4 regions of the Mesorhizobium sp. P2_D5 genome follow, and region 3 is predicted to be linked to each of the others. Evidence: riboswitches for the same ligand, from Rfam matches in the RefSeq annotation. Region 3 holds a riboswitch; each other region holds the start of a gene.
The links. Region 3 has a riboswitch for cobalamin ahead of bluB (5,6-dimethylbenzimidazole synthase). Riboswitches for the same ligand answer to the same signal wherever they lie in the genome.

Region 1 (5,320 bases), on a different contig from region 3:
CGTTCTTCGTCTACGGGCCGCTGTTCATGGTCATCACCGGCGAGGGCAAGCTGGCCGGCGGTCTTTTGGTTTCGGCCGGCAATGCGCTGCTGTTCATGGCCATTTTCTGGGGCAAGGCGGGAAAGCGCTTCGGTGGCCGCCGAACCATGACATTTGCCTATTTCGCCATGTCGGCCATGCTGCTGGCGGCGGGTGCGGTTGGCCAAACCGTGCCGCTGCTCACCGGCGCCTTGCTGCTCTGCGGCGCTTTCTTCACCATCGCGCTCGATGCGCTGGGCTCGACCGCCTTCATGCGCTCGGTGCGATCCTATGAAAGGTCGCAGATGGCGGCGGTCTACCGGACCTATCTCGACTTTTCCGAACTGACGCCGCCGCTGGTCTATTCGGTGGTGCTGGCGTTCTTCGGGCTGGGCTCGGTGTTCGTCACGCTCGGCCTGCTGGCGGCGGTCTGCGGCTTCGTGACCTGGCGATACCTGCCGAAATCGCTGTGATCTTCAGGGCTTGGGGATAACCGCTGCGTGCCGTTCGCGGATCCAGTTGTGGAAGCGGTGCAGGTCGTACTCCTCGGGCATCAGCACGCCGGCTGCGTGGCGCATCGAGCGCAGACCTTTCTGGTTGACCTCGCAGATCCCTGCGTCCTCCTCCAGCACCTGTTTGCCGAAGGCGACGATGTTGTCGATGTCGGTTGCACCAAGCGCCTCGGGCGAAAACAGCCATTCGGCGACAAGCTCGGTCTGCTCGGGGCCAAGCGGCACCAGCCGCACGGTCCTGATATAGTCGACATGGCCGACGATGAACATCGACGGCAGGTTGGTGGCGTAAGTCTGGCCGGCGGCGCGTTCGGCTGATGTGAGGCCGGTGAAGACCGGCCCATGCGCCTGGCCGTCGCGCGACCATGTCTGCGCGCCGGCGCGCAGACCGCCGGAAAACTCCGGCGCGTCATTGTCGGCGTGGCCGGACCATTCGGGATCGTCGTGGCGACCCATCAGGCCGCGGCCATAGATCGGCACCAGCCGCGACAGGTCCTTGTGGACGCCCGGACAATGCAGGCACTCGTTGAAGTTTTCCCAAAAGATCTTCCAGTTGCAGTTCATCACCTTGCGCAGCACATGGCCGGCAACAAGCGTTTCCAGCGGCCAGTTGGCGAGACTGCCGGACGCTGGGTCGAAGGATGTTTCCGCCGAGCCGGCGGCGTCCTCCTGCAGATTGACGAAGACAAAACCGCGCCACATCGAGAGCGCCACGCGATAGAGTGGATGATCGGCCTTGTCGAAGCCTTCCGGCAGCGACTTCGACGGCACGCGCACGAGGTCGCCGCGCAGCGAATAGGACCACGCATGGTAGGGGCAGGTAATGAGCCGCGCCTTCAGCCGGCCTTCGCTTTCCTGACAAAGCTGCGAGCCGCGATGGCGGCACGTGTTGTGGAAGGCGCGCAGTTCGCCGGTTTCGTCACGCAGCACGACGATTTCCTGCGTGCCGACGCGGAAGGTGCGGAATGAAAGCGGTTGCGCAAGGTCGGCCTGGCGGCAGACGAGCAACCAGCTTTTGTACCAGATGGCGTCGAGATCGCGCTGATAACTGTCCGCATCCCAATAGGCCGACGATGGCAGCGTCGGTTCGGCCCGGGTCAGGCCGTTGTAGGGATCGCGCTCGCTGGCAATGGGCTGCATGGCTGGCTTCCTGTGGATTTGTCAGCCGACACCCGACTATGGGAATTGTCAATTGTTGTGCCGGAGAGCCGATTTATCTGCATGGCGCAATCGCGCTGGTTGTCGGCGGAATTTGGTTTGCCGGTCGCGGCGATTTTCCCTATAGTCGCGCTTGTCGTCGGTTCCGTTTGGAGCCAAGAGGGAATGCGGTGCGGGCGGACTTGTTGCCCAATGCCGTGGCTGCCCCCGCAACTGTGTGCGGTAGTCCTCTCCATATGCCACTGAAGGTTTCTCTTCGGGAAGGTGGGGAAGGGCGCTGATCCGCGAGCCAGGAGACCTGCCGGCGACAGGAAACTGACTTCGATGCCCTCGGGTGGAGGGTGAAAGGACAAGATATGACTACCGCTTCCGTCTCCCTCGGCGCCTCCGTCTCCTCGCAGTCGCGCTTCATGCAGCTTGCACTCGTGGCGCTGCTCGGCATCTTCGTCGTCGGCTTTGTCGGCTTCTCGCATATCGATGCGGTCCACAATGCGGCTCACGACTATCGCCATTCGATGGCGTTTCCCTGCCACTGACGAGGATTTGACATCATGAACCTGTTTCGCAACGTCGTGTTCATCGCGGCGATCGCAGGGCTCGTGGCCGGCGTCGTTCTCGCCTGCCTGCAGGCCTATGCCACCGTGCCGCTGATCCTCAAGGCGGAAGTCTACGAACAGGCCGGCGGCGGCCACCATCATGACCATGCCGCTCCTGCCGCAACCGATACCAGCGCCATGAGCACAGCCGCTCCGGCGGGGAATGCGATGAGCTCCGCCGCCCCGGCGCCGGCGGAAGCAGCCGCTCCGGCCGCGGAAGACGAAGGCTGGGCACCGGCCGACGGTTTCGAGCGTTTCGCCTTCAGCGTTGTCGCCAATATCGTCACCGGCATCGGTTTTGCGCTGATCCTGGTCGCGGTTTCCGAATTCGCCGGCGGCATCGGCAATTGGCGCCAGGGCGTGTTCTGGGGCCTGGCCGGCTTTGCCGTGTTCACGCTGGCACCGGGCCTCGGCCTGCCACCGGAATTGCCTGCCATGCCGGCGGCCGATCTCACGCAGCGCCAGATCTGGTGGTGGGCAACCGTGGTGGCGACCGCGGCGGGTCTCGGCCTGATCGCGTTCCGCAAGTCGCTGCCGCTCGCGATCCTTGCCGTCCTGCTGATCGTCGCGCCGCATATTGTCGGCGCACCGCAGCCCGACAGTTTCGAGACGCCGATCCCTGAAGGCCTGCACCACGAGTTCGTGGTGGCGGTCACTGTGACCAACCTGGTGTTCTGGCTGGTGCTCGGCGCGGTCGTCGGCGTGGTGCGCGGCCGCTTCACCGGCACAGCGACCAGCCTGCGCGACAGCTTTGCCTGATCGCAGCAAGCTGACCTTCATCATCGGCGGTGCGCGCTCCGGCAAGAGCGCGCATGCCGAAACCCTGGCGACGGTTCTACCCTCGCCATGGACCTATATCGCCACGGCGCAAGCCTATGATGACGAAATGCGTGAGCGCATCGCGTTGCACCGCTCGCGGCGCGGCGAGGGCTGGGCGACCATCGACGCACCGCTCGATCTCGCCGGCACGCTCGAGGCTTTGCCGGACGATCAGCCGGTGCTTGTCGACTGCCTGACACTGTGGTTGACCAATCATATGCTGGCCGAACACGACCTCGACCTTGAATGCCGTCGGCTGGCGGACGTGCTGTCGCGGCCGCGCGGGCCCTGGTTCGTCGTGTCCAATGAAGTCGGCCAAGGCATCGTGCCGGACAACGCACTGGCGCGCCGTTTTCGCGATGCGGCCGGCCGACTCAACCAGCAGGTGGCCGCTGTCGCCGACACGGTGCTGCTGATGGTGGCGGGGCTGCCGCTCAAGGTGAAATGAAATGACCGATATCGACAACAAGACCGACCGGGATGAAGAACGCCACCGCGCCAAGATGGCCAAGCGCAAGGCGGTGCAGGATGCCGAGGTGGCGGCCAAGACGATCGAGAAGGGGCTGCTGATCGTCAACACCGGGCCGGGCAAGGGCAAGACCACCGCCGCCTTTGGTCTGGCGTTGCGGATGCTCGGCTACGGCAAGCGTGTCGGCGTCGTCCAGTTCATCAAGGGCAAATGGCACACCGGCGAGAAGGATGCCTTCGCCGCCTTTGGCGATCGCGTCGTCTGGCACGCCATGGGCGAGGGGTTCACCTGGGAAACCCAGGATCTGAAGCGCGACATTGCCGCAGCCGAAGCCGCATGGGCCAAAGTGCTCGAACTGATGGCCGATCCATCGATCAGCCTGCTGGTGCTCGACGAACTGAACATCGCGCTGCGCTACGATTATCTCGATCTCGACAAAGTGGTTGCGGCGCTGAAGGCGCGGCGAGAGGGCCTGCATGTCGTCGTCACCGGCCGCAACGCCAAGCCGGCAATGGTCGAGGCGGCCGATCTCGTCACCGAAATGGGTGTAACCAAGCACCATTTCTCGGCGGGCGTGAAGGCGCAGCAAGGCATCGAGTTCTGATAGCCTTAACCAGCAGGCGGGATCACGCGACGATGACGATTGCCGAGACCAAACCGAACAGCGCGATCAGCAGATAATCGGCGACACGATAGAGTTTCAGCGCCTGCCTGATGTCGATGCTGTCGGCCTCGCGGCTGCCACCTTCGCCCATGAAGACGTCGTCGACCAGCACGCCGCCATAGCTGCGTGGTCCAGCAAGCGCCAGGCCGAGCGCGCCGGCCATCGCCGCTTCCGGCCAGCCGGCATTGGGCGAGCGGTGTTTTTTCGCGTCGCGCCACACGGCATGCCAGGCGTTTTTCGCATCAGCACCCCTGACGAGGAATGCGGCCAGCACGATCAACAGCGCCGTCAGCCGCGATGCCGGCAGGTTGATCCAATCGTCGAAGCGCGCCGCCGCCCAGCCGAACGCTTCGTGGCGCGGGGTGCGGTGGCCGATCATCGAATCGGCGGTGTTGGCGGCCTTGTAGGCAGCGCCTCCTGCCAGCCCGCCGACGCCGGTCCAGAAGGCGGGAGCAACGATGCCGTCGGAAAAATTCTCGGCCAGGCTCTCGATCGCCGCACGGCTGACACCGGCCCGGTCCAGCGATTCGGGATCGCGGCCGACGATGCGAGAGACGGCGATGCGTCCAAGAGCAAGGCCACCTGTGTCGAGCGCGTCGGCCACGGCCTCGACATGCTCGTAGAGGCTCTTCTGCGACAGAAGCGATGTCGCCAGAAGGGCGGCAACGATCAATCCCATGGGAACGAACCAGAGCAGGATCTGCACGCCGAGCCCGATCGCCGCCGGCACCAGCACGATGACCAACAGCGCCTGGACACCACGCTTGCGACGCAGCGCGTCGGGATCAGTGGCGCGGTTGAGCCGGCCGTCGAGAAAGGATATCAGCCTGCCGAACCACGTCACCGGATGGCCGATGGCGCGAAACAGCCAGTCCGGGTAACCCAGGACGAATTCAGCGGCCAATGACAGGAAAGCGATCAGGATTGACATGAAGCTTCTTGATGGGGCGGCGGTGGACCATGGTGGAAGTCTCGGCCGGGCGAGGGCGCTTTTCCCCAACGCGCCGCAGCCTTTCGTCGACCTCTCGACCGGTATCAATCCGCACTCCTACCCGCTTTTTGAGTTGCCCGCCACCACCCTGTC
Region 2 (5,320 bases), on a different contig from region 3:
TGTTTCCTTGCCCCTCGAGAGGAAGGGGGACGACGCCGCGGCCCGGCTCATAGTAGCCGGCCTTTGGTACCGCGACAGGCGCCGAAATTGTTGCTTCAGACCCTGCCAGCCGCGCCAGCTTCTGCACCAGCGCGTTCATATTGGCCGGACCGCCCTCGCGAAAATAGTCGAGCAGGCCGTCCAGTTCCTGGCGCGGCAGTGTCGAGGCTTCGATCAGGCGCAGATCCTCGTCGCGGCATTCGCCGGGCAGCAGCGCCAGTTTTATACCGCGCGCGCGGGCGGTCGAGGCAAGCTGGTCGCAGCCGTAGCGCCACCAGTCGTAGCCGCCCAGAATGCGCACGAGGATGACTTTGGCATGGCGGGCGACGCTGTCGACCCAGAGGTCGACGGACATCGGATGGCGCAGGTCACGCAAAGCCGCCAGCCGCATCGAGGGCAGGCGCTCGGCATCGGCCTTCCATGCCGCCGCCAGTCCGGCGAGATCGCTGTCGGTGAAGGACAGGGCCACGATATCCGCCGGCGACTGCCGCAGATCGACCGGCTCGGCGAGATCGTCGAGCGAGGCGGAGGTCGTGGTGAGGATGTGCATCGCGGGCCGTGGTTTGCGTCAGCCGGCGAGTATACGCTCGATCGCCGGGCGGTTCAGCCCCTTGAGGCCGATAACGACGAGACGCGAGCGGCGGTCATCCCCGGCCGTCCAGGCGCGGTCGTAGTAGTGATTGACGCGCGGTCCCACGGCCTGCAGCAAGAGCCGCATCGGCTTGCCGCCAACCTCGACGAAGCCTTTTACGCGCAGCACGTTTTCTTCCTCGGCGGCGGTGGCGACGCGCTTTGCCAGCTCGTCGGGATTGGCGATCGAGGCAATGTCGATGACGAAAGAGTCGAAGTCGTCGTGCTCGTGGTCGAGTTCGTCGTCGTGGTGGGTCTTGCGGTTCTCGATATCGTCCTCGACGGCAAGGCCAAGACCAAGTAGCACCGACGGATCGACCTTGCCTTGCGACGTCGGCACGATCTTCACGGCGCGAGCGATGTGCTCGTTGATGATGGCGTTGGCGCGGGCGGAGCCGGCGGTGTCCATCAGGTCGCTCTTCGACAGGATGATCAGGTCGGCGCAGGCGATCTGGTCCTCGAACACCTCCTCGACCGGATCGTCGTGATCGAGCGTCTCATCCTGGGCGCGCTGTGCCTGAAGTGCGTCCATGTCATTGGCGACGCGGCCTTCGGCGAGTGCGGGACCGTCGACGACGGCGATGACGCCATCGACCGTCACGCGGCTCTTCACCGTCGGCCACTGGAAAGCCTGGACCAGTGGCTTGGGCAGAGCCAGACCCGAGGTCTCGATCAAGATGTGGTCGACCTTCGGCGTCAACGACAGGATCTGGTCGAGCGCCGGCACGAAATCGTCGGCAACGGTGCAGCAGATGCAGCCATTGGACAGTTCGACGATGTTTTCCTCCGGGCAGGTGTCGATGCCGCAGCCCTTCAGGATTTCGCCGTCGATGCCGATGTCGCCGAACTCGTTGACGATGATGGCGATCCGCTTGCCGCCGGCGTTTTCCAGGAGATGGCGGATCAGCGTCGTCTTGCCGGCGCCGAGGAAGCCGGTGACGACGGTGCAGGGGACGCGGGAGACGGAGGCAGTCATGATCAGTCCTTCAGCAGGTCGAGGGGAGGGATGCGGGCCACGAGGCCGCGCTTGAGGCTATCTGGACGGCCGCGCCACGGGATCAGGCCGTCGGTCGAGGTGGCGAAGAGTTTTGCCCCTGTGACGAGGTCGGCGCCGCTGGATGTGGTCAGGTCGCCGAAGACGTAGCTCCAGCAACCATCGCGCAGGATGGCGGCACTGAGCCGGCGCTTGCAATTGCCGAGGCATTCGACCGTGCGGACGCGGATGTCTTGGCCAGACGCGGCGTGACGCGTGTCGTCCGCGAGCAGTTCGCCGGCGCGGGGATGGGCATCGGAACCGGTTTCATCGCGACAGGAGGCACAGACGATCACGGTCACGCCGGCAAGGGCATCGCTCTCGCCGGACGAATTGTCCGCTGTGCCAGCGGAAAAACTGCTGTCGTGGTCCAAAAATTGGGCTCCTTGCCCGGAAACCCGCCGGGCGATCGGATTCTACAGTCGCAGACGGCAGGTCTCCTGGCTCGCGGGTCATCGCCTTGGGTAGCCGCCTTCCCGGGAATACCCCAGTGGCTTTCGGCCTTGGCTCGTCGCTTACAGTTGCGGGGACAGCCGCGGATTTGAAATCGGAATTTCGCACCGCATTCCCTCTTGGCTCCTCTCGTTGAAGAGAGGAGACCGTCTGGAGCGGATTTAGGCTTTTGCGGGCGGCGGTGTCAACGTGGGCTTACGACACGGTCAGGTCGGCCAGCGCCGGACCCAAATCACCGGCTGATGTCACCTCTATACGTTCAAGGCCGAGCCAGCCCTGCATCTGCTTCAATTCTTCGAAGAGTTCTGCAGCGGTTTCAGGCGGCGCGCCGGGCTCTGCGTAAGCAGCATGGACCCGCAGGACACCGGCTGGCCGGTCGGCCTTGAGGTCAACGCGCGCCACGATCCTGTCGCCGAGCAGGAACGGCAGGACGTAGTAGCCGTATTGGCGCTTTTCGGCTGGCGTGTAGATCTCGATGCGGTAGTGGAAGTCGAACAGCCGCTCGGTGCGCGACCGTTCGAAGACGACCGGATCGAACGGCGCCAGCAAAGCGCGGGCCTCGATCTTGCGTGGCAGACGGGCGTCTTTATGAAGATAGGCCGGCTTGTCCCAGCCTTCGACACGCACAGGCAGCAGTTCGCCTGTTTCGACCAGTTCCTCCAGTCGGCCCTTCATGTCGGCGGGGGACAGGCGGAAATAGTCGCGCAGGTCGCCTGATGTCGCGATGCCGTGGGCGCGGGCGGAAATGCGCAGCAATTCGCGGTGCGCGTCCTCGGCGGCGGGCACCGGCAGGTCGAGGATCGCCTGCGGCAGCACGCGTTCCGGCAGATCGTAGAACCGCTCGAAACCGCGACGGTGCGCCGTTGTGATGCGCCCGGCCCAGAACAGCCATTCGAAGGCGTGCTTGGCATGGCTCCAGCCCCACCAGCCGCCCGAGCCTTTCTGGCCTTCGAGCGCGGAAGCGGCGATCGGCCCGCGATCGGCGACCTCGCGATAGATCTGTTCGATGTAGCCAGCGTGTTCGCGGCCCCATTTGGCGAGACCGAGATACATTTCGTCGCCGCGCTCGGCTCGCTGCATGCGCCAGCGCATCAGCGGGTAGGTCTCGACCGGCAGGAAGGAGGCTTCGTGTGCCCAGTATTCGAACACCGTGCGTTTGCGCGTCACGGCGGCGTTGTCGAGCAGAGCGAAGGGGTAGGGGCCAAGGCGCGAATAGAGCGGCATATAGTGGGCGCGCACCACTGCACTGACGGAATCGATCTGCAGCAGGCCGGTGCGGGAGAGAACGCGGGCGAAATGGCGGCGGTCGGGCGTACCGGCGGGGCGGGGATCGAGAAACCCCTGGGCGGCGAGCGCGATGCGCCGGGCCATGGCAAGCGAGAACTTTTCCTTCATGCAGGCATCACTCTGAGGGTGGTTGGCCGAAGTTCTGATGGGTGATTCCGGCCCATGCTAGCAGGGTTTTGGCGGCAACCATGTCAGGAGACAAAAGTGGAGTAAAAAGCGAAGGAAATCAAACAGGAGCGGATCGGACCAGTTTCCTCGGATATGCCGTCCAGCACCGCGTTTTGAACAAGGTTTGACTTGCTTCGCTGGAAGTGCTGCGCTAACCCTCGCCGCGTTGCAGCATAGGCCCTTAAAACGGTTCAGCGGTTAAACTGTCACGCTTCCGCATTAGGGTCCGGTGCTGTAATCAACGTGGATTGGCGCCAACGGAAAGCCGAGCATGAACGCACTTCTAGGTTCATACCTGCCCATCGTCCTGTTCATCGGCGTGGCCCTGGTCGTCGGGCTGGCGCTGCTGGCCGCCCCCTTCCTGGTCGCCTACCGCAATCCCGATCCCGAAAAGCTTTCCGCCTACGAGTGCGGTTTCAACTCGTTCGACGACGCCCGCATGAAATTCGACATCCGTTTCTACCTGGTGTCGATCCTGTTCATCATCTTCGACCTGGAAGTGGCTTTCCTGTTTCCGTGGGCGGTGTCGTTCTCGAAGATCGGCATGCTCGGCTTCTGGTCGATGATGGTCTTCCTGGCGGTGCTGACCATCGGCTTTGCCTATGAATGGAAAAAAGGAGCGCTGGAATGGGATTGAACGACAGTTCCGGCACGCTCGTCGCGCCGAAGCCCAAGGGCCTGATCGATCCCAACACCGGCAGGCCGGTAGGGTCCGACGATCCTTTCTTCCTCGAGATCAACAACGAATTGGCCGACAAGGGCTTTCTCGTCACCTCGACTGAGGCGCTGATCACCTGGGCGCGCAGCGGTTCGCTGATGTTCATGACGTTCGGCCTCGCCTGCTGCGCGGTCGAGATGATCCATACTTCGATGCCGCGCTACGATTCGGAGCGGTTCGGCGTTGCGCCGCGCGCGTCTCCGCGCCAGTCCGACATCATGATCGTCGCCGGCACGCTGACTAACAAGATGGCGCCGGCGCTGCGCAAGGTCTATGACCAGATGCCGGAGCCGCGCTACGTCATCTCGATGGGCTCCTGCGCCAATGGCGGCGGCTACTACCACTATTCCTATTCGGTGGTGCGCGGCTGCGACCGCGTCGTGCCGGTCGACATCTATGTGCCCGGCTGCCCGCCGAGCGCCGAAGCGCTGCTTTACGGGATTCTTCTGTTGCAGAAGAAGATCCGCCGCACCGGCACGATCGAACGGTAAATCCATGACCGCATCCCTGAGCGAACTGTCGACCTATCTCGGCGAGAAGCTGATCGGCCGCGTGAATGACGCGGTGATCGCCTATGGCGAACTCACCGTCCATGTCGAGCCGCGCAATCTGGTCGAGGTGATGACTTTCCTGCGCGACGATGCGCGCTGCCAGTTCATCTCGATCATCGATGTCTGCGGCGCCGACCATCCGTCGCGGGCCAAGCGCTTCGACGTCGTCTATCACCTGTTGTCGCCGAAGCAGAACGTGCGCATCCGCGTCAAGGTGCAGGCCGACGAGGAGACGATGGTGCCGTCGATCACCGGCGTCTATCCCGGCGCCGACTGGTTCGAGCGCGAGACCTACGATCTCTACGGTGTGCTTTTCTCCGGGCATCCGGACCTGCGGCGACTGTTGACGGATTACGGTTTCGAAGGCCATCCGCTGCGCAAGGATTTCCCGCTGACCGGCTTCGTCGAGGTGCGCTACGACGACGAGGCCAAGCGCGTCAT
Region 3 (5,320 bases):
CGCAGGCCGACATAGGTCCTGCCCGAGGCCAGACGCGCCAGATAGGCGCTCATCGCACCGGTCGGCGGCGCAATCGACATGTCGTTGTCGTTGAGGATGACGATGAGCCGGGCATCGAGCGCGCCGGCATTGTTCATCGCCTCGTAGGCCATGCCGGCCGACATGGCACCATCGCCGATAACGGCGATGACATTGTTGCGGCCGCCGGAGAGATCGCGGGCGGCGGCCATGCCAAGGCCGGCCGATATCGATGTCGAGGAGTGAGCGGCGCCGAAGGGATCGTATTCGCTCTCGGCGCGGCGGGTGAAGCCCGACAGCCCACCCTCCTGACGCAAGGTGCGGATACGGTCACGGCGGCCGGTCAGGATCTTGTGCGGGTAGGCCTGGTGGCCGACATCCCAGATCAGCCGGTCATCCGGGGTGTTGAAGACATAGTGCAGCGCGACCGTCAGTTCGACCACGCCAAGGCCGGCGCCAAGATGGCCGCCTGTGTGTGACACGGCGTCGATCAGTTCGGCACGAAGCTCGGATGCCAGTTGCGGCAATTCGCTCTCGGCAAGCGTGCGCAGGTCGGCCGGGATGCGGACCTTGTCGAGAAGGGGCGTATGCGGCGTTGAATTCACGGGTAGGCCTGCTCAGGCTTTCTGTTCATGGGCGGGATAGGCCGGCCGCCGGCGAAAGTAAATGCGTGTCTGTGACGCGGATCAGGCTTTAGGTCCCAAAACCCGGCCACTTTTGGGCGACATGCATCAGCTTTCCGGCAACGGGATGAATTCTTCCTCATCTCCGGGAACGATATCGAAGCGGCCGGTCTTCCATTCCTGCTTGGCCTGCTCGATGCGCTCCTTGGAGGACGAGACGAAATTCCACCAAATGTAACGCTTCGAGCCGAGCGAGGCGCCACCGAACAGCATGAAATGCGCGCCGCCTTCCGACGACACGACGATCTCGTCGCCGGGCCGAAACACCAACAGCCGCTCCGCCGGAAAAACATCGCCTGAAATCGAAACCTCGCCTTCGAGCGTGTAGATGGCGCGCTCCTCGGCATCGGCCGGGATTTTCACGCTGGCGCCAGGCGCCAGCCTAAGGTCGGCATAAAGCGTCTCGGAGTGAGCCCTCACGGGGGACCGCAGTCCCTGGAAGTCGCCGATGACGACGCGACCGCCGACGCCTTCGGCATCGATCTCGGGGAGCCGCAAGGCAGCGGTGTTCTCGAAAACCGGTGCCACTTCCTCCTTGCCGTCCGGCAGTGCCAGCCATGTCTGCAGGCCGGAGACCGACATCGGCGCGCCACGCAATTCCTCCGGCGTGCGCTCGGAATGGACGATGCCGCGGCCGGCGGTCATCAAATTCACGTCGCCGGGCTGGATGACCATTTCGGTGCCGAGTGAATCGCGATGCCTGATCTTGCCGTCGAACAGATAGGTCACCGTCGACAGCCCGATATGCGGATGAGGACGGACATCGAGCGCCTGGCCCGCGCGCAGGATCGCTGGGCCCATGCGGTCGAAGAAGATGAAAGGCCCGACGAGCCGTCTTTTGGCGGTCGGCAAAGCGCGGCGTACCTGGAAACCGCCAATGTCCTTGGCGTTCGGAATGACCATCAGCTCGATCTGGTCGCTGGCAAAGGCGTCGCCGACTTCAGGGTCTTTCCCGGGGAAGAAGCTCATGGACTCTCCTTGTCAGCGGCCGTGCCTGCTTGTCGGATCAGGCAAAACGGATCGCCGATTTTGCCCGCGCCTTGGCGGCCACCTCTTCGCGATTGCGAGGATGCTGATGGGTTTCGAGGGAATCGAGAAGCTCACGCGCCGATGCCGCGATGGCTTCGACCGCATGATCGAAGGCGTGCTGGTTCTGCTTCGAAGGTCGCGTCGTTCCGCTCAATTTGCGAACAAACTGAAGTGCGGCGTCGCGCACCTCGTCATTGGATGCCGGCGGATCAAAATTGAACAGGGTCTTGATGTTTCTGCACATCGTTTGCGAACCTCCTCTTGTCCTGAAGCCGTTTCAATCGGGACGGCTACTATCCTCGACCATGATCATGTCCAAAGCCAGTGAGGCAAGCCCATCGTTCGGGAAGCATGACTCAGTCGGCGTCGAGCGGCTCCGTTCCAACCGGCTTGCCGTCGCGCGACAGCCTGATCTTCTCGACCTTGTCCTCGGCGGCTTTCAGCAGCCGGTCGCAATGCGCCTTCAGCGCCTCGCCGCGCTCATAGATCCTGATCGACTGGTCGAGCGGCACGTCGCCACGCTCCAGATCATCGACGATCTTTTCCAGCGCATCGAGTGCCTGCTCGAAGCTCATCGCCTTGACGTCTTCGTTGGTCTCTCCAGCCATCATTCACCCTTTCATCAGTCGCCCGACATGGGCGGCGACCGAAAATGCCAGTCCCTGCAGATCGTAGCCACCCTCGAGCAGGCTGACGAGCCGGTTGCCGCTGTGGCGCGTGGCGCGCTGCATAAGCTGGCCGGTCGCCCAGTCGAAATCATCCTCTGTCAGGTTGATTTCGGCCAGCGGATCGCGATGATGCGCGTCGAAACCGGCCGAAATGATGATCAGGTCGGGCGCGAAATTGTCGAGCGCCGGCAGGACACGCGACAGCAAGGCATCGCGGAAAACCTCGCTGCCGGTCTGCGGCGCCAGCGGCGCGTTGACGATGTTGCCGGCGCCGATCTCGCTCTTTGCCCCGGTGCCGGGATAAAGCGGCATCTGGTGCGTCGAGCAATAGAGCACCGACGGATCGTCCCAGAAAATATCTTGCGTGCCGTTGCCGTGATGCACGTCCCAGTCGACGACCGCAACGCGCTCGACGCCATGTTTCTTCTGCGCATAACGCGCGGCGATCGCCGCCGTGTTGAAGAGGCAGAAGCCCATGGCCGTGGTTTTTTCAGCATGGTGGCCGGGCGGCCGCGCGGCGACGAAGACGTTGTCGGCGCGGCCCGCAAAGACATCGTCGACGGCCGCATTGGCGGCGCCGATCGCGGTGATCGCCGCTTGCCAGCTCTTCGGGCTAGCGGTGGTGTCGGCGTCGATGCGGGCGATGCCCTCGTCGGGAATGGCGGCGCGGACGCGGGCGACGAAATCGGCGGGATGCGCGTAGAGAATGGTGGCCTCGTCGCCTTCAGGCGCCTTGATGCGATCCAGCCCCACAAAAGCCTCATCGTCGAGCACCCGTTCGATGGCGCGCAACCGGTCCGGCCGCTCGGGGTGACCGGGCGGCGTGATGTGCTCAAGGAAGATCGGATGGGTGTAGAGACGAGTGGCCATCTTCCCTATCTAGTGCCCCGACGTCGCGATGGCCATGCGTCGTGGCCTGATGGCTGGGGAAAATCACACATGCGTCCATTGGTGTCGCTGCAGGCATTGGCGTCGTCAGCGCTTCGGCGTAAGGTCGCTGCCACTGCCTGGTGCCCGCCGCAAGCGGGAGAATCGGGAACACGGTTGAACTCCGTGGCGTGCCCAACGCTGTAAGGGGGACCGCGCCGGTAAATGCCACTGTCGATGACGGGAAGGCACCGGACGCGGGTTGATCCCAAGCCAGAAGACCGGCCTGGCAGGCATCGTCATCCGCATGGTCAGGCGGAAGACATCCACAGCAATCGCAAGGGGACACGCGATGCCGGAACACATGACCGCCTCTGTTGGCGACGGATTTGACCAGAGTGCACGCGATGCGGTCTATCGCGCAATGTTCACGCGGCGCGACGTGCGCAGCCATTTCCTGCCAACCGCGCTCGACGATGAGGTGCTGGCGCGGCTGCTGCTTGCCGCTCACCATGCGCCGTCGGTCGGCTTCATGCAGCCTTGGAATTTCATAGTTATTCGCGATGCCGAGCGACGGGAAAAAGTGCGTGACCTGTTCCTGGCGGCGCGTGAACAGGAACTGCCGGCCATCGCGGAAGAGCGACAGGCGCTTTACCGCAAGCTCAAGCTGGAAGGCATCTGCGAAAGCGCGCTCAACATCTGCATCACCTGCGACCGGCAGCGCTCGAAGGGTTCGCCGCTGGGGCGCTGGCACAATCCGGAGATGGACCTCTACAGCACGGTTTGCGCGGTGCAGAACTTCTGGCTGGCGGCGCGCGCCGAGGGTGTCGGGGTCGGCTGGGTCAGCATCATCGAGGCGCAGGCATTGAAAAGCCTGCTGTCAATTCCCGAGCATGTGACGCCGGTCGCCTATCTCTGCGTCGGCCGTGTTTCCGAGTTCGCGCCAAAGCCGGACCTCGAAGCACATGGCTGGGGCCGCCGCTTGCCACTGCCGGAGTTGATCATGAGCGAGACCTTTTGCGGGCAAGGAGAAGCGTTGCTCAAATCGACCGTGGCGCGCCTCAACGGGGTCGATGCCGCGCCGGCGACCACTGCCGATCAGCGCGTCGCGCCGGCCGTGCCCCAGCGCGAACCGCCGAAGGAGGCCAGCGCCTTGTCCTTGAGTTCCCTGAACTTCGACGACGCCTCGGCCAGCCGGGCGTCCCAGGCGGGATCGGGCACCTGGCCCTCAATGATCCTGAAATAGACCTGCATCAGGCAGGCGATGGCGAAGGGTTCGATGAACGCCGCCTTGAAGGCCCAGGCGAAGACGATGGCGAGCACGAAAGCCCAGCCGGCAAGCTGCCCGGGCATGAGGAAAAGAATCGCGCCGGCCGGCGCCAGCATCAGCAGGAAGATGACGAACGAGACGCCCCACATGATGACCGCCAGCCAAACGGCGTTCTTGACCATGATCTTGCCGTTCTGGGCATAGAGCACGACGCCTTGGCGGGCAGTCTCGAACGGCGAGGCTGAATTGATGCGGATGTTGTAGCCGAGGATGATCTCGTCGACATAGGTCAGCGACAGGCGGATCACCGTGTTGACGAAGCTGACCAGGCCGCTCAGGCCCGGGATCGGCAGGAAGGCGGAGATGCCGCCGAGCAGCCCGGTGATGGCGCGGATGGCGCCCTTGACCAGTTGGTCGACGACGAAAAGGATGTTGGCCTCGGCAAAACGCTGGGTCACGATGTCCTTGGCATAGGCGATCTGGTTCTGGCCGTCGGGAACGTCGCGGCCGTCAATCAGATGGACCATGACGGCGATATGGCCGGCCTTGACGACATAGAGGATGTATTCGCGGATCCAGTAGACGGCAATCGAGACGACGCCAAAGCCAACCACGCCGCCCCACAAGGCAAAGGACAGCGGCCCGTCGGGATCGGTGGAGATATGGCCGACGCCGTAGCCAACGGAGGCGCCCGTGCCGGTCGCCACGATATAGGCCAGCGTGATGCCGAAATAGACGATCATGCGAAAGACAACGAAGGGCCAGGTCCGCATCATGATGGACAC
Region 4 (5,320 bases), on a different contig from region 3:
GTTCACGCTGAAGCACGGGCCGCGGCCGATCAAGAAATGGAACTGGGCCGAGTTCAACGCGCTGCCCTTGACCAAGATGACGCGCGACATCCATTGCGTGACCGCATGGACAAAATTCGACACGCCATGGCAAGGCGTGCTTGTTGACGACATCCTCGCCGATGCCGGCATCGAGCCGCCGACCGCCTTCACGCTGGCGCATTCCTTCGACGGCTATTCCACCAACGTGCCGACCAAGGACCTCACCGCCGGCAAGGCGATGGTGGCTCTGCTTTACGAAGGCAAGCCGATCACGCCTGACCATGGCGGCCCGGCGCGGCTGCTGGTGCCGCATCTCTATTTCTGGAAATCGGCCAAATGGCTGAACGGCCTGCAGTTCACCGAGCGCGATGAGCCGGGTTTCTGGGAATTGCGCGGCTATCACATCTATGGCGACCCTTGGCGCGAGCAGCGCTACACGAACGATCCATGAGCGACGCTGCGGCAGTGCAATCGCCCTGGCAGACAGTCAGGATCGTCCGTATCGAAAAGCGCACGCCGCGTGTCACCAGCTTCTTTTTCCAGCCATCGCGGCCTTTCACCTATCTTGCCGGTCAGCATGTCGACGTCAGGCTGACGGCGCCGGACGGCTATCAGGCGCGCCGCTCTTATTCCATTGCCTCCGCGCCCGGAGATGGCGGGGTGATCGAACTGGCGATCGAAAAACTCGACGATGGCGAGGTCTCGCCCTTTTTCCACGACGTCGCAGCAATTGGCGACGAGGTCGAACTGCGCGGGCCGCTCGGCGGGCATTTCATCTGGCCCGATGTCGATAGCGGGCCGGTTTTGCTGGTCGGGGGTGGTTCGGGCGTCGTGCCTTTGATGGCGATGGTCCGTCACCGCGCCAGGCGCAATTCGGTAGTGCCCGTCACCCTGGTCTTTTCAGCGCGGATCTGGGACGAGGTGATTTTTCGTGACGAACTGGTTGCCCTCGACGATCGCAAGGACGGCTTCGACCTGGTGCTGACCCTGACGCGCGAAGCCGCACGCCGTCCAGCCGATTATTCGCGGCGGGTGGACGTTGCCATGATGGTGCAATCCATGGCGCACCTGCCCGGACCGCCTGATATCGCCTTCGTCTGCGGCTCCAACGCCTTCGTTTCGGCCGCCGCCCAAGCGCTGATCGATGCCGGCGTCGCAGCGGAGATCATCCGCACCGAGCGCTACGGAGTTTGAACGGACACGGCATTTCGAGAGGTTTCCCGTGTCGTCGTTCTGAGCCTTGGCATCGCCCGGCGGTCACGCCTCGATTTCGAGCGCAGAAAGCGGCTTCGAGCAGCAGGCGAGGATAAAGCCGTCGTCGATTTCGTGATCGAGGATGCCACCATTGTGGCTCATCTCGACATCGCCGGCGACCTTCTTCACCTTGCAGGTTCCGCAGAGGCCGAACTCGCAGGCGGCGGGTATCCGCACGCCCGAGGCGCGAGCCGTCTGCAGCACGGTCTGGCCGGCGACGCATTCGGCCTCGACATCCGAGAGCGAAAACCGGATCGGCGTCGCGGCTTCGACGACAATCGCGGCGCCGTCTTCCGCCGGCGAGGTGAATGGTGCCGGGATCTCCTCCACGACAGGCGCCGCAAAGCTCTCCTGATGGTATTTCGTCATGTCGAAGCCGGCGGCGTCCAGCATGCCGCGCACGGCGCGCATGAAGGGATCGGGGCCGCAGCAGAAGATTTCACGCTCGCGGAAATCGGGCGCCAGCAAGGGCAGCCGGATCGCGTCGATGCGGCCCATATGGCCGAACCAGCCCTCGCGGCTGGACCGCTCCTCGATCATGAAGCCGAGCGACAGGCCCGGCATGCGGCTGCCGAGCAGTTCGAGTTCCTTGCGGAAAATGATCTCTTCCGGGCGCCGCGCGCAATTGACGAAGCCGACATCGGTCCATGGCGCGCAGTCGTTCAGCCAGCGCAGCATCGACATCATCGGCGTCACGCCCGAGCCGGCTGAAATGAACAGGTACTTGGCGGCCGGGTGGCTGTGCAGCGAAAAGTCGCCTGTCGGCCCATAGGCCTTGACGTGCGAGCCCGGCGTCAGATGGTCGAACATCCAGCGTGTGCCGATGCTGCCCGCTTGAGCCTTGATCGTCACCGCGATCGAGAACGGCCGCGATGGCGACGACGACAGCGTATAGGTGCGCATCAGCGGCCCGTCGGCGGTCGGCAGTTCCAGCGTCACGAACTGGCCGGGCTTGTAGCGGAACCAGGTCTGGTTGTCGGAGCGGAAGGTGAAGGTCTTCACATCAGGCGCTTCGTCGCTGACGCCGATCACCTCCAGCACCTGGAGCCGGTCGTTCCAGGGCGTCATCTGGTCGAGATGGCGATAGAGGCCGAGATCCGTCATCGCATTCATCCTCTTGTCCTCACTCTTGCCCTGTGCATGTCGAGTTCCCAAAACCGCTGCGCACTTTTGGGCGACATGCACTATGCAACGCTGCGCAGCGCCGGCCGGCCGCCTTCGGCAAGGCGCGGGCCGATGAACGACGCGTACCACTCGACGAACTGGATGACGCCACCCTCATGCAGCTCCGAATAAGGGCCGGGCTCGTAGGCAGGCGACAGGATGCCGAAGGCGTTTTCCTCGACGATCCGCCGGTCCTGGTCGTTGGTCTCGGTCCAGACGTGGGTGAGTTCGTCGAGATCGTAATCGATGCCTTCGACCGCATCCTTGTGAACCAGCCATTTGGTCGTCACCGCGGTCTCCGTGGCGCTGATCGGCAACACCCGGAAGGTGACGGCGTGGTCGCCCAGAATGTGGTTCCAGGTCGTCGGATAGTGATAGAGCAGCAAGGAACCGATGCGGTCGGTCGAAACGCTGTCGGACAGGTTCTTCTTGACCGCACGCTTTCCCGTCATCGTGTAGCTGACGGCATCGCGCAGCAGCGGCGCGCGGGTGGCGCGGTACTGTCCGGCCGGATCGATGCGGAATTTGCTCGGCAGGCCGGCCGCTTCGCATTTCGCCCAGTGCGCAAGCATTTCCGGGTCGCTGTCGGCGCCTTGCACGCCGGTCACCGTGGGTGCCTCTGGAAAAGTCTTGCAGAGCTCCGGATGATTGCCGGCGCAATGATAGCACTCGCGGTTGTTTTCCCAGACCAGCTTCCAGTTGCCCTTCTCGACAATGGTCGATTCGAACGCCACCTTGGCCTCGCGCAGCCGGTGCGGCAAAAGGTAGGGCTCGATCATCGCGCGCATCGGTGCGAAATCCGCCGGCTCCTTGGCCAGGCAGATGAAAATGTAGCCGCCGACGCTTTCACAGGCGACGGGCTTTAAGCCGAACTGGCTCTTGTCGAAACCGTCGGCCATCTGCCTGGCAAACAAGAGCCTTCCGTCCAACTCGTAGGTCCATTGGTGATAGGGGCAGACCAGCTTTGCCGCCGTGCCCTTGTCGGAATTGCAGACGCGGCTGCCGCGATGGCGGCAGGAATTGTGGAAGGCGTTGATATTGCCCTTCTGGTCGCGGACAAGCACGACTGGATAGTCGCCAATCTGCGCCGTGATGTAGCTGCCCGGCTTCGGCAGCTCGCAATCATGACCGATGAACAGCCAGTCGCGATACCAGATCAGCTCCATGTCGAGCTTGAAATAGTCTGGATCGGTGTAGAAGGGCTGTCCTAGCGAAAAGCCTTGCCGCCGGCCACTCAAGAGCCTCAGCATGTCGTTGCGAGCATCCATGTCCTGTCCTCGTTTCTAAGGACTGAACTGGTGGTGACGGAGGAAGGATTGGACGCAGGCCGGCGATGCGCCGGACATGCACTATCCGCCTCTTGACCGCCCACCGCGATCAGTCGAGTCTAGACATCTCGGGCTGGTTTCCGGGCTCTGGAGTTGTCCTTGCGGACCATCGCGACACCTTCCCAGGCTGACGCCCAGTGGTCTCCCGTTGCGACTTGAACTCCACCACCGTTGCGGGGGCAGCGCCGGATTCTGACCGGCTTCCCAATTCTCCGCCTCGTCGTCACGAAGCGGCACCTGAGATGACATGATCTAATCACGATCGCGGGCGCGTCATCGGCATGAAAACGACATCGTATCCATGCGGCGCGACACGCTTGCGAAACGTTCCGGTCGGTGATCGCGAAGCGGAAGCCTTTCTCTTGGGCAACCATAGCCGGCTCCAATCTCGCCGAAACCGACCCCTTGCCAGGAAGCAGAAAAGGTTAACGGTATCGAAAAGTGACTATTAGCTGCCGCTAAAATCGAACCGAACGGTTCGTTTCTGTTGACTGTGCGTGCAGGACTTGTGAACGCTGGGCCTCCGACACAGTTGGTGATCGGGGTACCTGTTTCGTACAACTCTTTGATATGAATTAGAAAAACATTGAGTGTGGAAACCCCTGGCGCAATTTCAAGTGGTGGATTCTTGGTCCACGCGGAACAACTTCGTGATTGGAAATGGCTGGATGGCTCTCCCACATCGGGGCTGTCCGAACGACGCGATTTCTTCCCAAGACACGCCGCTAGACGGACGGCAAAAATAAGAAATACTGGAGTACCAAAAAATGAAAAAGATCATCCTCACTGCCGCCGCCCTTCTGGCCATTTCCGGCAGCGCCTTCGCGAACAGCGACCACTATGGTTCGAATGCCCCGGCAGCCACCGCTGCTGTCGACAGCTCGTACACTGCTTCGACCAAGAAGTCGGAGCCGGCTGCTCAGACGCCTGCCCAGGGTAGCAACCGTAACCTCTTCGGCAATAACTAACAGCCGATTCCCAGAAGGCGGCGGGCTCTCCCGCCGTCTTGGCGAAATCCAGAATTCAGGAGATTTGAAATGAAGAAGATCATGCTTGCTGCCGCCGCCGTCGTGGCGATCTCCGGCAGCGCTTTCGCCGCCAGCGACAACTACGGTTCGAATGGCGCCAACCAGCCTGCCGTCGGTTCGGTTGACAACTCTCAAACGGGCTCGATCCGCAACAGCGGTGGTTTCGTCGGCAAGCTGCTCAATTCGTCGGGTGACGTAGAGAAGTCCGCCCCTCAGAGCGCCGACCGCGACCTCTTCGGCAATCGCTAACAGCCGAAGTTGATTTCCAAAAAAGAGCGGCGGGCCTGGCCCGCCGCTCTTTTCGTGTCGAGACTTGGTTCTGTCTCAAGCCGCCTTTACTTCCGGCTGACGGAGCGAGAAGGAGTGCCCGTCCGCGTCGAAGATGTGAAGGTCGTTGGCGTCCGCGCTCAGCCGCAGCGTCGCACCGCGCTTGACCTCGACATTGCCAGGCAGCTTGGTCACCAGCGGCAGCTCGGCGCGGCCGATGTCGACATAGACAAGCTGGACTTCGCCGAGTTGTTCGAC

Region 1: linked by a shared signal. The riboswitch ahead of AC1DYW_RS31235 (CbtB domain-containing protein) and the one ahead of bluB (5,6-dimethylbenzimidazole synthase) in region 3 are both predicted to bind cobalamin.
Region 2: linked by a shared signal. The riboswitch ahead of AC1DYW_RS31440 (DUF1636 family protein) and the one ahead of bluB (5,6-dimethylbenzimidazole synthase) in region 3 are both predicted to bind cobalamin.
Region 4: linked by a shared signal. The riboswitch ahead of AC1DYW_RS03530 (aromatic ring-hydroxylating oxygenase subunit alpha) and the one ahead of bluB (5,6-dimethylbenzimidazole synthase) in region 3 are both predicted to bind cobalamin.

What each region holds. Positions count from the first base shown of each region.
Region 1 is NZ_JBFUEE010000011.1:57,795-63,114, reverse strand. It holds gene AC1DYW_RS31245 (MFS transporter) at 1-491, shown strand, start outside; gene AC1DYW_RS31240 (aromatic ring-hydroxylating oxygenase subunit alpha) at 495-1,670, opposite strand; cobalamin riboswitch at 1,812-2,008, shown strand; gene AC1DYW_RS31235 (CbtB domain-containing protein) at 2,045-2,224, shown strand; gene AC1DYW_RS31230 (CbtA family protein) at 2,240-3,043, shown strand; gene cobU (bifunctional adenosylcobinamide kinase/adenosylcobinamide-phosphate guanylyltransferase) at 3,036-3,551, shown strand; gene cobO (cob(I)yrinic acid a,c-diamide adenosyltransferase) at 3,553-4,176, shown strand; gene cbiB (adenosylcobinamide-phosphate synthase CbiB) at 4,199-5,167, opposite strand; gene cobD (threonine-phosphate decarboxylase CobD) at 5,166-5,320, shown strand, end outside.
Region 2 is NZ_JBFUEE010000011.1:102,452-107,771, reverse strand. It holds gene cobN (cobaltochelatase subunit CobN) at 1-589, opposite strand, end outside; gene cobW (cobalamin biosynthesis protein CobW) at 608-1,645, opposite strand; gene AC1DYW_RS31440 (DUF1636 family protein) at 1,648-2,076, opposite strand; cobalamin riboswitch at 2,116-2,321, opposite strand; gene AC1DYW_RS31435 (winged helix-turn-helix domain-containing protein) at 2,351-3,550, opposite strand; gene AC1DYW_RS31430 (NADH-quinone oxidoreductase subunit A) at 3,882-4,247, shown strand; gene AC1DYW_RS31425 (NuoB/complex I 20 kDa subunit family protein) at 4,238-4,819, shown strand; gene AC1DYW_RS31420 (NADH-quinone oxidoreductase subunit C) at 4,824-5,320, shown strand, end outside.
Region 3 is NZ_JBFUEE010000002.1:682,821-688,140, reverse strand. It holds gene dxs (1-deoxy-D-xylulose-5-phosphate synthase) at 1-623, opposite strand, end outside; gene AC1DYW_RS10005 (pirin family protein) at 750-1,670, opposite strand; gene AC1DYW_RS10000 (DUF2277 domain-containing protein) at 1,708-1,974, opposite strand; gene AC1DYW_RS09995 (exodeoxyribonuclease VII small subunit) at 2,087-2,338, opposite strand; gene AC1DYW_RS09990 (histone deacetylase family protein) at 2,342-3,268, opposite strand; cobalamin riboswitch at 3,390-3,569, shown strand; partial or broken gene bluB (5,6-dimethylbenzimidazole synthase) at 3,573-4,247, shown strand; gene AC1DYW_RS09980 (hypothetical protein) at 4,364-5,320, opposite strand, start outside.
Region 4 is NZ_JBFUEE010000001.1:719,589-724,908, forward strand. It holds gene AC1DYW_RS03515 (sulfite oxidase-like oxidoreductase) at 1-472, shown strand, start outside; gene AC1DYW_RS03520 (ferredoxin reductase) at 469-1,215, shown strand; gene AC1DYW_RS03525 (FAD-binding oxidoreductase) at 1,279-2,379, opposite strand; gene AC1DYW_RS03530 (aromatic ring-hydroxylating oxygenase subunit alpha) at 2,460-3,707, opposite strand; cobalamin riboswitch at 3,822-4,023, opposite strand; gene AC1DYW_RS03535 (DUF680 domain-containing protein) at 4,535-4,735, shown strand; gene AC1DYW_RS03540 (DUF680 domain-containing protein) at 4,805-5,044, shown strand; gene AC1DYW_RS03545 (ABC transporter ATP-binding protein) at 5,120-5,320, opposite strand, start outside.